Regions from separate parts of the Thioalkalivibrio sp. HL-Eb18 genome, predicted to be linked through region 1. Evidence: predicted binding sites of a transcription regulator. Region 1 holds the regulator's gene; the other holds the start of a gene.

Region 1 (6,330 bases):
CTTGCGGCATTCCGGGTATGGTACGGCGAACAAGGCTTCGTTTCGTCTGCAGCCGCTGCCAGATCGGCAGCATAGGTCTGGGCACCTGGCAGGTATTGCTGAGATACTCAACACAATCAAGCAAGTGAGCCAAACAACCAGGGGTCACCTAATGGCCGAAACATTTCTGGTAGCCATCATCGATCAGGATCGCGAAGACCTGGCCTTGGAGATCGCCGCCGAGGAAGGTGGCATGGACGGCACAGTGATGCACGGCTCGGGGCTCGGCTTCCCCGACCACATGACCTTTCTCGGGGTGACCTACCAGGGCAGGGAATCGATCTGCATCTGGGAGATGGACGAGCAACGCGCCGAGCGCATTGCCCGCCGCCTGAACCTGGAACTAGACCTCCTGCAGCCCTACAACGGTCTGGCCTTCACACTGGATGCCCAGGCCTTGGCGGGCATGCAGTTCGTCGGTGGCCCTGCCCAACCCTAATCTTCTGTGCGAGGAACGCCATGCAATTCGTACTGCTCGCCGCCGTGGTCCCGCGCAACCGGGCCGACCGCGCCATCGAGACCGTCCGCCGCGAGGGCGCGGCCGGCCTGACGCTGCTGGAGGGCCAGGGCATTGCCCAGCTGCGCCGCTCGCCGATCATGGACCTGAAGGACTCCGCGGCACGCAACGTACTGCTGATGGTCCTGGAAGCCAGCATTGCCCAACGGCTGCTGAAATGCCTGGACGAAGAGCTCGCGCTGAGCGAGGTGGGCAACGGCTTTGCGTTCACCCTGCCGATCAAGGACATTGCCGGCATCAAGCCGGAGCAGATCGAACACCTGCGCAAATCCCTGGAACAGGGATCTCCGTAGCACAGGGGCTAAGGAAACACTGATCAATGTACACACTCGCGTTGGCACCCCACAAACCATTGAACGCAGGGGCTCGGCCGCCCGTTGTTATCAAGAACGGGGCGCGCGCACGGCGTTGCGGCTCCCTTGTGCAGAGTGACTGCACGGCAGTCACCGCGCCTTGTTCGCACGCAAAAGCGACTCGAGCGCGAGTGCGTACATTAATCAGTGTTTCCCTAACGGTTCCGATCCCGGGCGCGCCGCCCGCGCAAGGCCCGCCACCAGCCATACCACGGCAACGTGAGCCCGTCGCCGCCGGCGCCGTGGCGCATGAAGGCCAGACCGGCTTGCGTCACCCGCCCGAGGTCGTCCACTTCGCGCACGATCAGGTCCGCCGCGCCAAAGCTCACCCGATCACCCACAATCGGATCTCCCGGCAGCTCCTGTTCCAGGTATGCACCGATGGTCAACTGCTGATCCACCGCGTCACAGGACACGCCGTATATCTCGCACAGTTCGGCCAGCCGCTTCTCCGGGTGCAGCGGCAGCTCGCCAAAGAATTCCGGATCCTCGTGGCCCGGTATGCGGGGGCTCGCAAACAACCGGTCCAGCAGCGGTACGTGCTCCGGTACCACAAAAATGTAGACATAGTCCCCCGGCGTCAGATGCCCGGCCTGCTGGTAGCGCACCGAGCGCCCCTCGCGCACCACCAGTGACGGGCGCGCCCAGCGTGGCAGGCGTGCCCCGCGCAGCACCGGGCTGTCCTCGATCACACGGTAGACGGCCAGCTCGTGCCGGGGACTGCCCGGCAGCTCCAGCTGCACCCGTTCCACCGGGCCGATTTCCGGGGGCACGACCAGCCCGAGCCGCTCGGCCACCGGACGAATGGTCCAGCCCTGCACCAGCAGCGAGACCAGCACCATCATGAACACGATGTTGAAGAAGAGCTCGCCGCCCTCGATCCCGGCCACCATCGGCAGGATCGCCAGCAGGATCGACACCGCCCCGCGCAGCCCGACCCAGGAGACAAACGCCGTGCTGCGCCAGTCCTGGCGAAACGGCAGCAGACACAGCCAGACCGCCAGCGGGCGCGCGACCAGAATCAGCACCAGCCCCAGCGCCAGCGCCGGCAACGCCAGCGACGGAAACTCCGAGGGGGTCGCCAGCAGGCCGAGGATCAGGAACATGCTGATCTGCGCCAGCCACGTCAGCCCCTGCTGCTGGCGGTGCAGCTTCGCCGCCCCACGCAGCTTGCGGTTACCGGCCACGATGCCGGCCACATAGGCCGCCAGGAACCCGCTCCCGCCCAGCCAGCCGGCCAGCGCGAACAGGGTGACGGCCCCGGCCATCACCGCGATGGGATAAAGCCCCTCTTCCAGCGGCAGGCGGTTGACCAGTTCCACCAGCAGATAGCCGCCCACCACGCCCAACAGCAGGCCCAGCCCCATCTGCCACAGGAACTCCGTGGCAAACAGCGTGGCCAGACCACCCACGGTGGTGCCGGACAGGATCCACTCGATAAAGACCACGGTGAGGAAGATCGCCATCGGGTCGTTGGACCCCGACTCCACCTCAAGGATGGAACGCACACGGCGGTTAATCTTCACCCCGCCCACACGCAGCAGAAAGAACACCGCCGCGGCATCCGTGGAGCTGATCAGCGCACCCAGCAGCAGGGCATAGGCCCAGGGCAGATCCAGCAACCAGTGGGCGGCCACCCCCAGCAGCAACGTGGTCAGCGCGACCCCGACCGTCGCCAGCACGATGGCCGGGCCGGCCGCCCGGCGCAGGGTGCGCAGCCGGGTGCCAAAGCCCGAGTCGAACAGGATCACGGCGAGCGCGAGGCTGCCGATCAGGAAGGCCGTATTGGGATCATCGAACTCGAGCCCGAGTCCGTCCTCGCCGGCGAGCAGGCCAATCCCCAGGAACACCAGCAGCAGCGGCGCACCCAGCCGGAACGACAGCACCGACGTCAACACCGAGACCACAATGAGCCCCGCACCGATGAAGATCAGCGGAAAAATCCAGTCCATCGAATCCCTCTATTTCCTTTGGCCTCGCGTGCGCGGCCATGATCGCATGATTGCCCGGAAAGCGACGCTCAAGGGAGACCCATCCCGGGTAACCGTCGGCCATTCTCGATACCACCGACAAGACCCCGACACTTGCCTCGGACCCTGTCACGGAATACTGTATTTATAACCAGTAATACCACGGAGCAGTCGTTGTGTCCCTGACCGCGCGCCAGCAGGCCATCCTCGACTACATCAGCGAGACCGTCGCCACCCAGGGCACGGCTCCGACACGCAGCGAGATCGCCCGCGCCTTTGGCTTTCGCTCGCCCTACGCGGCCGAATGCCACCTGAAAGCCCTGGAGAAAAAAGGCGCGATCGAACTGGTGGGCGGGGCCGCGCGCGGCATCCGCCTGGCCGGTGCACGGGCCGCGCGGCCCGCCGAGCTGCCCCTGGTCGGGCGCGTGGCGGCCGGCTCGCCGATCCTCGCCACCGAGCACATCGAACGCCACTACCGGATCGACGACGGCCTGTTCCGGGCCCGCCCGGACTACCTGCTGCGCGTGCATGGCGAGAGCATGCGCGACGCCGGCATCCTCGATGGCGACCTGCTGGCCGTGCGCCAGACCCCGGAGGCCCACCCCGGCCAGATCGTCGTGGCCCGCATCGAGGACGAGGTGACGGTCAAGCGCTACGAGCAGGACGGTGCCCGCGTGCGCCTGCTGCCGGAGAACCCCGACTTCGCCCCGATCGAGATCGACCTGGAGCGCCAGGCGCTGGCAATCGAGGGCATCGGGGTCGGCGTACTGCGCGATCTTGAATCCCGTGCCCGGCATTGATGCCCTGCTCGATCATCCGACGCTGTGGCGCGGGCGCAGCGCCGTCCCCGCCGCGGATGCCCCGGTCTGGCCCAGCGGCCACCCGGCGCTGGACCGGGCCCTGGGGGGCGGCTGGCCACGCGGCCAGTTGATCGAACTCCTGGGCGCCCCCTTCGGCTGTGGCGAGACCCGTCTGCTGGTCCCCCTGCTCGCGGCCTGCGGCCGTGAGGGTTACTGGGTTGCGCTGCTGGCGCCGCCCGCCACGCCCTGGCTGCCCGGCTGGCGGCCGCTTGGCATCCCGCCGGAACGGGTGCTGCTGATCCGCACCGAGCACGACCGCGACACCCTCTGGGCCGGCGAACAATGCCTGCGCGACCCGGCCTTCGGCGCCCTGCTGGCCTGGCTGGACGGCCCGGTGGAAACCGCGCTGCTGCGCCGGCTGCGTCTGGCCGCGGCCGAAAGCCAGGCCTGCGCCATCCTGTATCGCCCACCGCGCGCCGCGGACCAGCCTTCGCCGGCTCACCAGCGGCTGCGCTGGCAACCCGCCACCAATGGCCTGGAGCTGCATTGCCTGAAGGGCATCGGAGACTGGGCCCGCTCCGACCAGGCCCTGCACATCCCGGTGTCCTGAGATGGGCCACCCCGAGCAACCGCCAGCCGCCCCGCATCGGCGGAGGGCAACACGACCGAAAACAGGCCACCAACCAGGCCTGATCTCGCCTGTGAGCGCTCCCCCGACAGCCTCGGCGGAACCCGGCCCTGCTCCTCGCACCGCCCCACGGTCAGGACACGAGCAATGGATGGCGGTCGAGCTGCCGCATCTGGCGCTGGAGACCCTGGCACGCGCCGAGGGGGACAGCGCACGCCTGACCGAGCGCCCGTTACTGGTGATCGAAGACGGCACCGCGCCGTGCGTACATGCCGCCAATCGCGCCGCGCGACGTGCAGGGGCCCGGCCGGGCATGGCGCTGGCCGATGCCCTCGCCATCCTCGATACCCCGGAACTCGTCGAGCACGACCCGCAGGCCCAGACCGCGCAGATCGCCATGCTGGCCGGCGTGCTGCTGCAGTTTTCCGATCACGTGCACCCGGAACCGGACGCCCGGCGCATCCTGCTGGAAGTGGGTCGCAGCCGACGCCTGTTCGGCGGACTCGCGGTCCTGCGCGAGCAGGCGCGGGAGACCCTGGAGGGGCTGGGCTTCCACCCGCGCATCGGCGTGGCGCGCAGCCCGGCCGCCGCGCGCCTGCTGGCTACCCTGCGCAACCCCGCGATCCCCGAGGACGCCGAAGCCCTGCGCCGCACCCTGTCACCCGTCCCGCTGGAGGCCCTGCCCTTGCCGGCCGCGACCCGGGAGGGCCTGCGGGCCACCGGCCTGCGCCAGCTCGGCGACCTGCTGCGCCTGTCACGCCCGGAACTCGCGCGCCGCCACGGCCCGGAGTTGCTGGCTCTACTGGATCGGCTGCTGGGACGGCGCACGGAGACCCTGCCACGCTTCAACCCGCCTCCGGAGCTGGACCTGCCCCTGCGCCTGGAACACGAAATTCACACGACCGGGGCCCTGGCCTTCCCGCTCAAGCGCCTACTGCGCCAGGCCGAGGCCCAGCTGCGCGGTCTGAACCGCAGCCTGCAGGGCATGACGCTGGAGCTGAAACACCGCGAGGTACACACCCGCATCACGCTGGAGCGAGGTCACCCCGGCATCCATGCCGAGGACTGGCTGCCGCTGTGGCAGACCCGGCTGGAGCGCGAGGCCCTGCCCGCCCCCGTCATCGGCCTGCGCCTGCGGGCCACGCAGCTGCTCGACCCGCCCGCTGAAGGTGCCAGTCTGCTGGCCGAGGCCCCGGGCCACCCACCACCGGAATCGCAGTTGCCAGCCGTGCTGGCCCGCCTGAGCGCCCGCCTGGGCGAACAGGCAATCGTCCGGCTGACGACAAGCGGCATTCCGCGCCCGGAGGCCGCCCAGGGCGCCCGAAACGATCTGGAAACGTCCCCGCCCTCACCTGCGCCAACACCCGCTCAGGGGGTCTGCGGAACGGCGCTTTGGCTGCAGGAACCGGAGCCAGTCCCGCCACCGCTTCATCCACACGCACTGGGTCGGCTGGAAGACGGCTGGTGGGACCAGGGACGGGATGTACGACGCGATTACGCCACTGCGCGCGACCGGCAGGGTCGCGTACTGTGGCTGTACCGCTGCCTGCGCAGCGGCCGGTGGTTCCGGCAGGGCTACTGGGGGTAGCGTGGCGCAGTGGCACGGCGCGCCCACGCAGCACCCATCAGACGCGGTAGTACTCGCGATACCACTCGACGAAGCGGGCGATGCCGTCCTCCACCCGCGTGGCCGGGGCATAACCCACGTCCTGGCGCAGGGCCTCGACGTCGGCGTAGGTGTCCGGCACATCCCCCGGCTGCAGCGGCAGCAGGTTCTTCTCCGCCTTGCAGCCCAGGCAGTCTTCCAGCACCTCGATGTAGTGCATCAGCTCCACCGGGCGGTGCGCGCCGATGTTGTACAGCCGGTAGGGCGCTGCACTCGTCGCCGAATCGGGTTCGGCCCCGGTCCACGCCGGGTTGGACCGGGCCGGACGGTCCAGCGCGCGAATCACGCCCTCGACGATGTCGTCGATGTAGGTGAAGTCGCGGCGATGGTGGCCGTAGTTGAAGACGTCGATCGGCT
Region 2 (6,330 bases), on a different contig from region 1:
CATTCCAAGAGGACTTCGAATCACATGGCCGATGCTTCCGGCAGCACCCCGCAGGCGAAGTCCTCTCCAACTCCATCCGATAACACCACCAGCCGGGAGTTTGTCCGGGGCCTGCCACGGATGGTCGCCGACCTGGCCGACCGGTGGTACATGATCCGGCAGCGGGGCTGCCGCCATGTGGACCTGGGGGAGATCCGCGCGCTGACCCGGGTGATCGCCGGAGGGCTGGCCGGGACGGCGCTGAAGGAGGCGCTGAACACGGCGCGGCGCATTGACGAGCGCGTGGCCCAGCACCTGCAGAGCCCGCTGCCTCCCAGCTCCAACGAACAGGAGACCATTGGCGCTCTGATCCTGCGCCTGCAGGGGACGCTTCCGGATGATCTCGCCGCGTCGGAGGGGCACCCGGCGGCTCCGGAGGCCGACAGTGTGCCGACTCCGGTTCCCGACCGGCTGCGGGTCCAGTTACTCGGGCCCGCAGGCGCGCCGCGGGACGAACTGGCATTGCAACTGGTGGCCTGCGGCTTCCGCGTGGACGCCTTTGCCAACCTGCAAGAGGCGGCTCATGTCGAATCGACGGCAACGCCTCATGCACGCGTCGTCCTGTCAGCGCCACCGGGTCCGCCGACACCGGACGATGAGACCCACCTGCCCAACATCCTGGTTCTGCACGGAGCCCAAAGTGGAGAACAGCCGAAGACGCTGGACGACTGGGACGCGGTCCTGACCATGCCCACGATTCCCTCCGAAATGGCCGCGACACTGGAGGGCCTGGTGGACTCCAGCCCGTGGGACCCGCTGCGGATCATGCTCGTCACCACCGGGCAGTCGGTCTCCCCGACCCGCGCCCTGCAGGAGTCCCCGGCGCTCGACATCCAGCGTCTCTCGCCGGTGGACGACGTGCCTGGCCAAGCGCTGGAGAGCCTGCCCGAGGCCATTGTGATCGACGTGGACATCGCGGCCGACCAGGCCGCGGCCCTGTCCCGCTCCCTGGATCAGGATCCGTCGCTGTTCGACATCCCGCGTGTTCTGCTGACGCCACCAGAAGGCCCTGGAGCCGAGCCGAGCCCTCGGCTTGCGCACATACCGCCGGAGGCGGCGCCCGCGCGTGTCCGTGCAGAGGCGCGCCTCTGCCGCCGACGTCGTCGGGCCGGGCGCGCCCCCGGCACCCTGCGCTCCGGCGATCTGGCACCTCTGCTCGCCCACTGGCGCGCGGGGCTGGCGACTCAGCCCGGGATGGTCGCCCTCGCCTGTATCGAATGGGACGAGGCCTCGAGTCTGATCCGGGAACAGGGGGTAGCCGGTTTCTCGCTGCTTCAGCGGCGTCTGCTGGGACGAATCTCGTCGGGCCTGGCCGCGGGCGAGCGCGTCACCCGATTCAGCGAGAACGCAATCCTGGTGCTGCTCAACCGCGTCGACGCGGAAGCCCTGTCGGACTGGGGTGATGCCCTTTATGCGAAGGTCCCGGCGCCGCATGGTGCCCCGAGCCACGCGCCGTCCCCGGGTTTGAGCATCGGTATCACGGCACTGGCCGACCTTCCCGCGGCGGATGCGGTGGATCAGTCTTTGGCGCTTTGCGCGCAGGCCCGCCGAGAGGGCGGCAACCGTATCCAGCTGGATCCGGCGCTGGTCACACCGGAGTGCGGTGCCGCACAGCAGCAGCACTGGCGCCAGGTGATCACCCGGGCGATTCACGAGCAGCGCCTCTTTCTGGTGTATCAGCCCATCGCCAATATCGCCGGCTCTGATAACGCCGAGCGTTACGAGGTCCTGCTCCGGATTCGCGATCCGGAAGGGCATGTCCAGCTCCCCGGCCCGTTCGTGAACATGGCCGCGCATCTGGACCTCGATCGAGCGCTGGACCGCTGGGTACTGACCAACGCGGTGGACATCCTGGCGGCCCGACTGCGCACCCATCCCGATTCGGTGTTCTTCGTCAAACTCTCGCGGGGATCACTGCGCGATCCGGAACTGGTCGGCTGGCTGGGTCGCATCCTGGCAGATGCGGCCCTGCCGCCTCGGGCACTGGTGCTGCAACTGGCGGAGGAAGACATCGTGGCGGATCCGGAGCAGGCCGAACGGGTCACCGGGGCGTTGCGCGATATCCAGGTGGGAATGGCCGTGGAACACTTCGGTCTGGCCAGCGACCAACCGACCCAACTCCTGCGCAGCCTGCGACCGGACTACGTGAAGGTCGCCCGTCCTCTGACCCACGGGTTGCACGATGCCGCCGACAAGCTCGCACGCCTGGAGCCACTGCTGAACATTGCCCGCGCCAGCGGCGCCCGCACCATGGCGGCTTATGTCGAGGACGTGGATGGCCTCGCCCTGCTCTGGCAATCCCAGGTCGATCTGGTCCAGGGCAACTTCCTGCGCCAGCCCGATGAAGAGCTGCGCTACGACATCGAGTTCTAGCGCACGGTGCGGTGGTGCCTTCAGTCGCAGGAGGGCCCGGGGCCTACCTTCGGATTAAGCAGGCCGGAGCGGTACCCGAAGAGGTCACCCCATCCTGTTCACATACCGCCACAACCCCTTTTTCTTGTAGGAGCCCAGCCCCCTGGGCGATGGGGCGCTGGACATGCCCGATCGGCGAGAGGGCTCGCCTCCTTCAGTGGATAGAGCCCGGCCTCGCCAATGATCCGGCGTGCCGCATGCTGCACAAGCCCCCTTCTCCGGTAGGAGCCCAGCCCCCTGGGCGATGGGGCGCTGGACGTGCCCGATCGGCGAGAGGGCTCGCCTCCTGCAGTGGATAGAGCCCGGCCTCGGCGGCGAGCCGGCGTGCTTTCAGGCAGGGCTGGCGGGTCGGGTAATGGCAAGGACGGATGCACGCGTCCCGTGACTCGCGAGCGTGGTGAACTCGTCGATCACAAACCCCGCCCTCGCCACCTGCTCCCGAAACGCTTCTTCGTAGGTCACGCGGCCGAAGTCGATGGTCGTGATGCGTCTGAGCAGGGGTTTGAAGCGTTCCATCCAGCGGGAGGGGCGAGTCTGGAAGGTCTGGGTGAAAAAGACCTTCCCCTCCGGCTTCAGCAAGCCGCGGCAGTGGCGCAGCGCGCCGTCGGGGTCCGGCAGGAGCATGAAGCTGGCGGAGAAATAGATCGCGTCATACGGACCGCCCGCGTGGTCGTAGATCGATTCGAGGCGGGCCTCGGCACAATCGGCCAGGGGCGAGTCGCGCAGGGCTTGCCGGGCGTGCTTGATGTAGTCGGCATCGATGTCGATCCCCGTGATGACGAACCCCCTCGCGCACGCCGTCTCGGCATTGGCGAGCAGCGCGCCGGCGGTGCCGATGCCCACGTCCAGCAGGGCCGCCCCTTCCGGCAGCCGCCGCATGACCTCGGCATACCACTGCGAGGTCAGGCGCAGGATCAGCAGGTTGTAGATAGCGCTGCGCATAGGAAATTCGTCACTGGGATCGGCCGGTAGCGGGCCTACCATACCGGAGCCGGCGCACCGGCTCGAAGCCAGGGTTTCTTGCCAGTCTGGAATACTGTTTATATAAACAGTATATGGATGCCACTGCCCCCGAACCACCGGAGTACGCCGAGCTGACGGCCATCAGCAACTTCTCGTTCCTGCGCGGGGCGTCGCACCCGGAGGAGCTGGTGGAGCGGGCCCGGGCGCTCGGCTATCGCGCGCTGGCGCTGACCGATATCGCCTCGCTGGCCGGCGTGGTGCGCGCGCACGCGGCGGCAAAGGATTGCGGGTTGCACCTGATCCTGGGGGCCACCTTCCAGCTCGCGGACGGCCCCGCTCTGACCCTGCTGGTGCGCAATGCGGCGGGCTACGCCGCGCTGTGCCGCCTGATCACTCAGGCGCGCGGGGCAGCGGACAAGGGGCATTACCACCTGACCCGGGCGGACCTCGACGTCCTGCCCGCCGAGGCGCGGGCTGGCTGGCACGTCCTGCTGCGTATCGAACCCGAGCCCGCAGAACCGGCGCTCGCCGAAGCCGTCCGCTGGCTGGCCGGATGGGCCACGCCGGGTCAGGCCCATCTGGCGGTCAGCCAGTTGCGTACGCCGGAGGATGCCACGCTCGCAACCCGCGCACGACAGCTCGCCGAGGCGACGAGACTCCCGATCGTCGCCTGCGGCGACGTGCACATGCACAGCCGGGGCCGGCGTGCGTTGCAGGACGTGCTCACCGCTCTGCGCCAGCGCACCACGGTCGCCGAGGCGGCCCCGGCGCGCTTCCCCAACGGCGAGCGCTGCCTGCGCCCGCGCGACGACCTGGCCACGTTGTATCCCGCCCTCTGGCTCGCGGCCAGTGTGCGGATCGCGCGGGACTGCGACTTTTCGCTGGATGCGGTCACCTACCGCTACCCGACCGATCCCCTGCCCCGGGACACGAGCCCGGCCGCCTACCTGCGCGAGGAAACCCTGAAGGGGGCTCGCCAGCGCTGGCCCGACGGCATCCCGCCGAAGGTGACGGAGCAGATCGAGCGCGAGCTCGGGATCATCGCGCAGCTTGGCTACGAGCCCTACTTTCTGACGGTCTACGACATCGTGCGCTTTGCCCGCGGCCGCGGGATCCTGTGCCAGGGGCGCGGCTCGGCGGCGAATTCGGCGGTTTGCTACGCACTCGGCATCACCGAAGTGGACCCCTCGCGCTCCAGCATGCTGTTCGAGCGCTTCATCTCCGCCGAGCGCGGCGAGCCACCGGATATCGACGTCGACTTCGAGCACGAGCGCCGCGAGGAGGTCATCCAGTACATCTACCAGCGCTACGGCCGCGAGCGCGCGGCGCTGGCCTGTACCGTGATCCGCTACCGCCGCCGCAGCGCCCTGCGCGACGTCGGCCGCGCCCTGGGCATCTCGCGCGCACGACTGGATGCGCTGACCGCGAACCTCGCCTGGTGGGACGACGGCATCCCCGCCGAGCGGCTGCGCGAGGTCGGGCTGGACCCGGATGGCGCCCTGGCCCGGCAGTGGCAGGCCCTGACCGCCGAGCTGCTGGGCTTTCCCCGCCACCTGTCGCAGCACACCGGCGGCTTCGTGATCGCCGAGGGCCGGCTGGACGAGCTGGTGCCGATCGAGAACGCGGCAATGCCGGAGCGCTCGGTGATCCAGTGGGACAAGGACGACCTGGATGCCGTGGGCCTGTTGAAGATCGACGTGCTGGCACTGGGCATGCTCTCCTGCGTGCGCCGCGCGCTGGAGCTGATGGCGCGCCACCGGGGCCGCGACTGGGGCCTGGCCGACGTCCCCGCCGAGGACCCGGCGGTCTATCGCATGCTGCAGAAGGCCGACACCCTGGGCGTGTTCCAGATCGAGTCGCGCGCGCAGATGAGCATGCTGCCGCGCCTGAAGCCGGCGAACTTCTACGACCTGGTGATCGAGATCGCCATCGTGCGCCCCGGCCCGATCCAGGGCGAGATGGTGCACCCGTACCTGAAGCGCCGCGCCCACCCGGAGCGGGTGCGCTACCCGAACGCAGAGGTGAAGCGCGTGCTCGGGCGCACCCTGGGCGTGCCGATCTTCCAGGAACAGGTAATCGAGCTGGCGATGGTCGCGGCCGGCTTCTCCGCCGGCGAGGCGGACGGGCTGCGCCGCGCGATCGGCGCCTGGCGCCGCACCGGCCAGCTCGCGCGCTACCGCGAACGCTTGATGGACGGGATGCGGCAACGCGGCTATCCGGAGAAATTCGCCGAGCAGCTGTACAAGCAGATCCTCGGCTTTGGCGAATACGGCTTTCCCGAGTCCCACTCGGCCAGCTTTGCGCTGATCACCTATGTCTCGTCCTGGCTCAAGTGCCATGAACCGGCGATCTTCGCCAGCGCCCTGCTGAACAGCCAGCCGATGGGCTTCTACGCCCCGGCGCAGATCGTCGCCGATGCGCGCCGCCACGGCGTGGAGGTACGCCCGGTGGACGTGCGCTGCAGTGACTGGGACTGCACGGTGGAGCCGGTGGCCGGGAGCGCCACGCTGGCCCTGCGCCTGGGCCTGAACCGGGTCGGCGGGCTCGCGCAGGCCGTGGCCGAGCGTGTCGTCGCCGCGCGCGCCGAACGCCCGTTCGCGGACGTACCGGATCTGGTCGCCCGCGCTGCACTCACCCGCGCCCAGGCCAATCGCCTCGCCCGCGCCGACGCCCTGAAGGGGCTGGCCGGCAACCGCCACCAGGCGCGCTGGGCGACCGAGGCGGTGGAGGAACCCCTGCCCCTGTTCGCCGACGCCCCGGCCGAGACGGTGCGCGAGGCCGACGTAACCCCGCTGCTGCCGCGCCCGGATGCGGTGGACGACCTGGTGCAGGACTATGCCACCCAGGGCCTGAGCCTGGGCCCGCACCCGCTGGCGCTGATGCGCCCGTTCCTGGAGCAAAGACGTTTACCCACCG

The links. Region 1 encodes LexA, which represses DNA repair genes until DNA is damaged. Its sites were predicted from a motif close to TACTGTNNATATNNACAGTA; they were not measured.
Region 2: the regulator LexA is predicted to act here: its motif matches at 3,486-3,505, upstream of F813_RS0112560 (error-prone DNA polymerase).

Annotation. Positions count from the first base shown of each region.
Region 1 covers NZ_KB822977.1:42,335-48,664, reverse strand. Annotated here, with positions in the region: gene F813_RS0112250 (hypothetical protein) at 152-478, shown strand; gene F813_RS0112245 (hypothetical protein) at 499-849, shown strand; gene F813_RS0112240 (potassium/proton antiporter) at 1,065-2,861, opposite strand; gene lexA (transcriptional repressor LexA) at 3,056-3,679, shown strand; gene imuA (translesion DNA synthesis-associated protein ImuA) at 3,666-4,289, shown strand; gene F813_RS0112225 (DNA polymerase Y family protein) at 4,459-5,895, shown strand; gene F813_RS0112220 (NAD-dependent epimerase) at 5,933-6,330, opposite strand, start outside.
Region 2 covers NZ_KB822978.1:49,958-56,287, reverse strand. Annotated here, with positions in the region: gene F813_RS0112570 (EAL domain-containing protein) at 121-2,412, shown strand; gene F813_RS0112565 (bifunctional 2-polyprenyl-6-hydroxyphenol methylase/3-demethylubiquinol 3-O-methyltransferase UbiG) at 2,782-3,393, opposite strand; gene F813_RS0112560 (error-prone DNA polymerase) at 3,507-6,330, shown strand, end outside.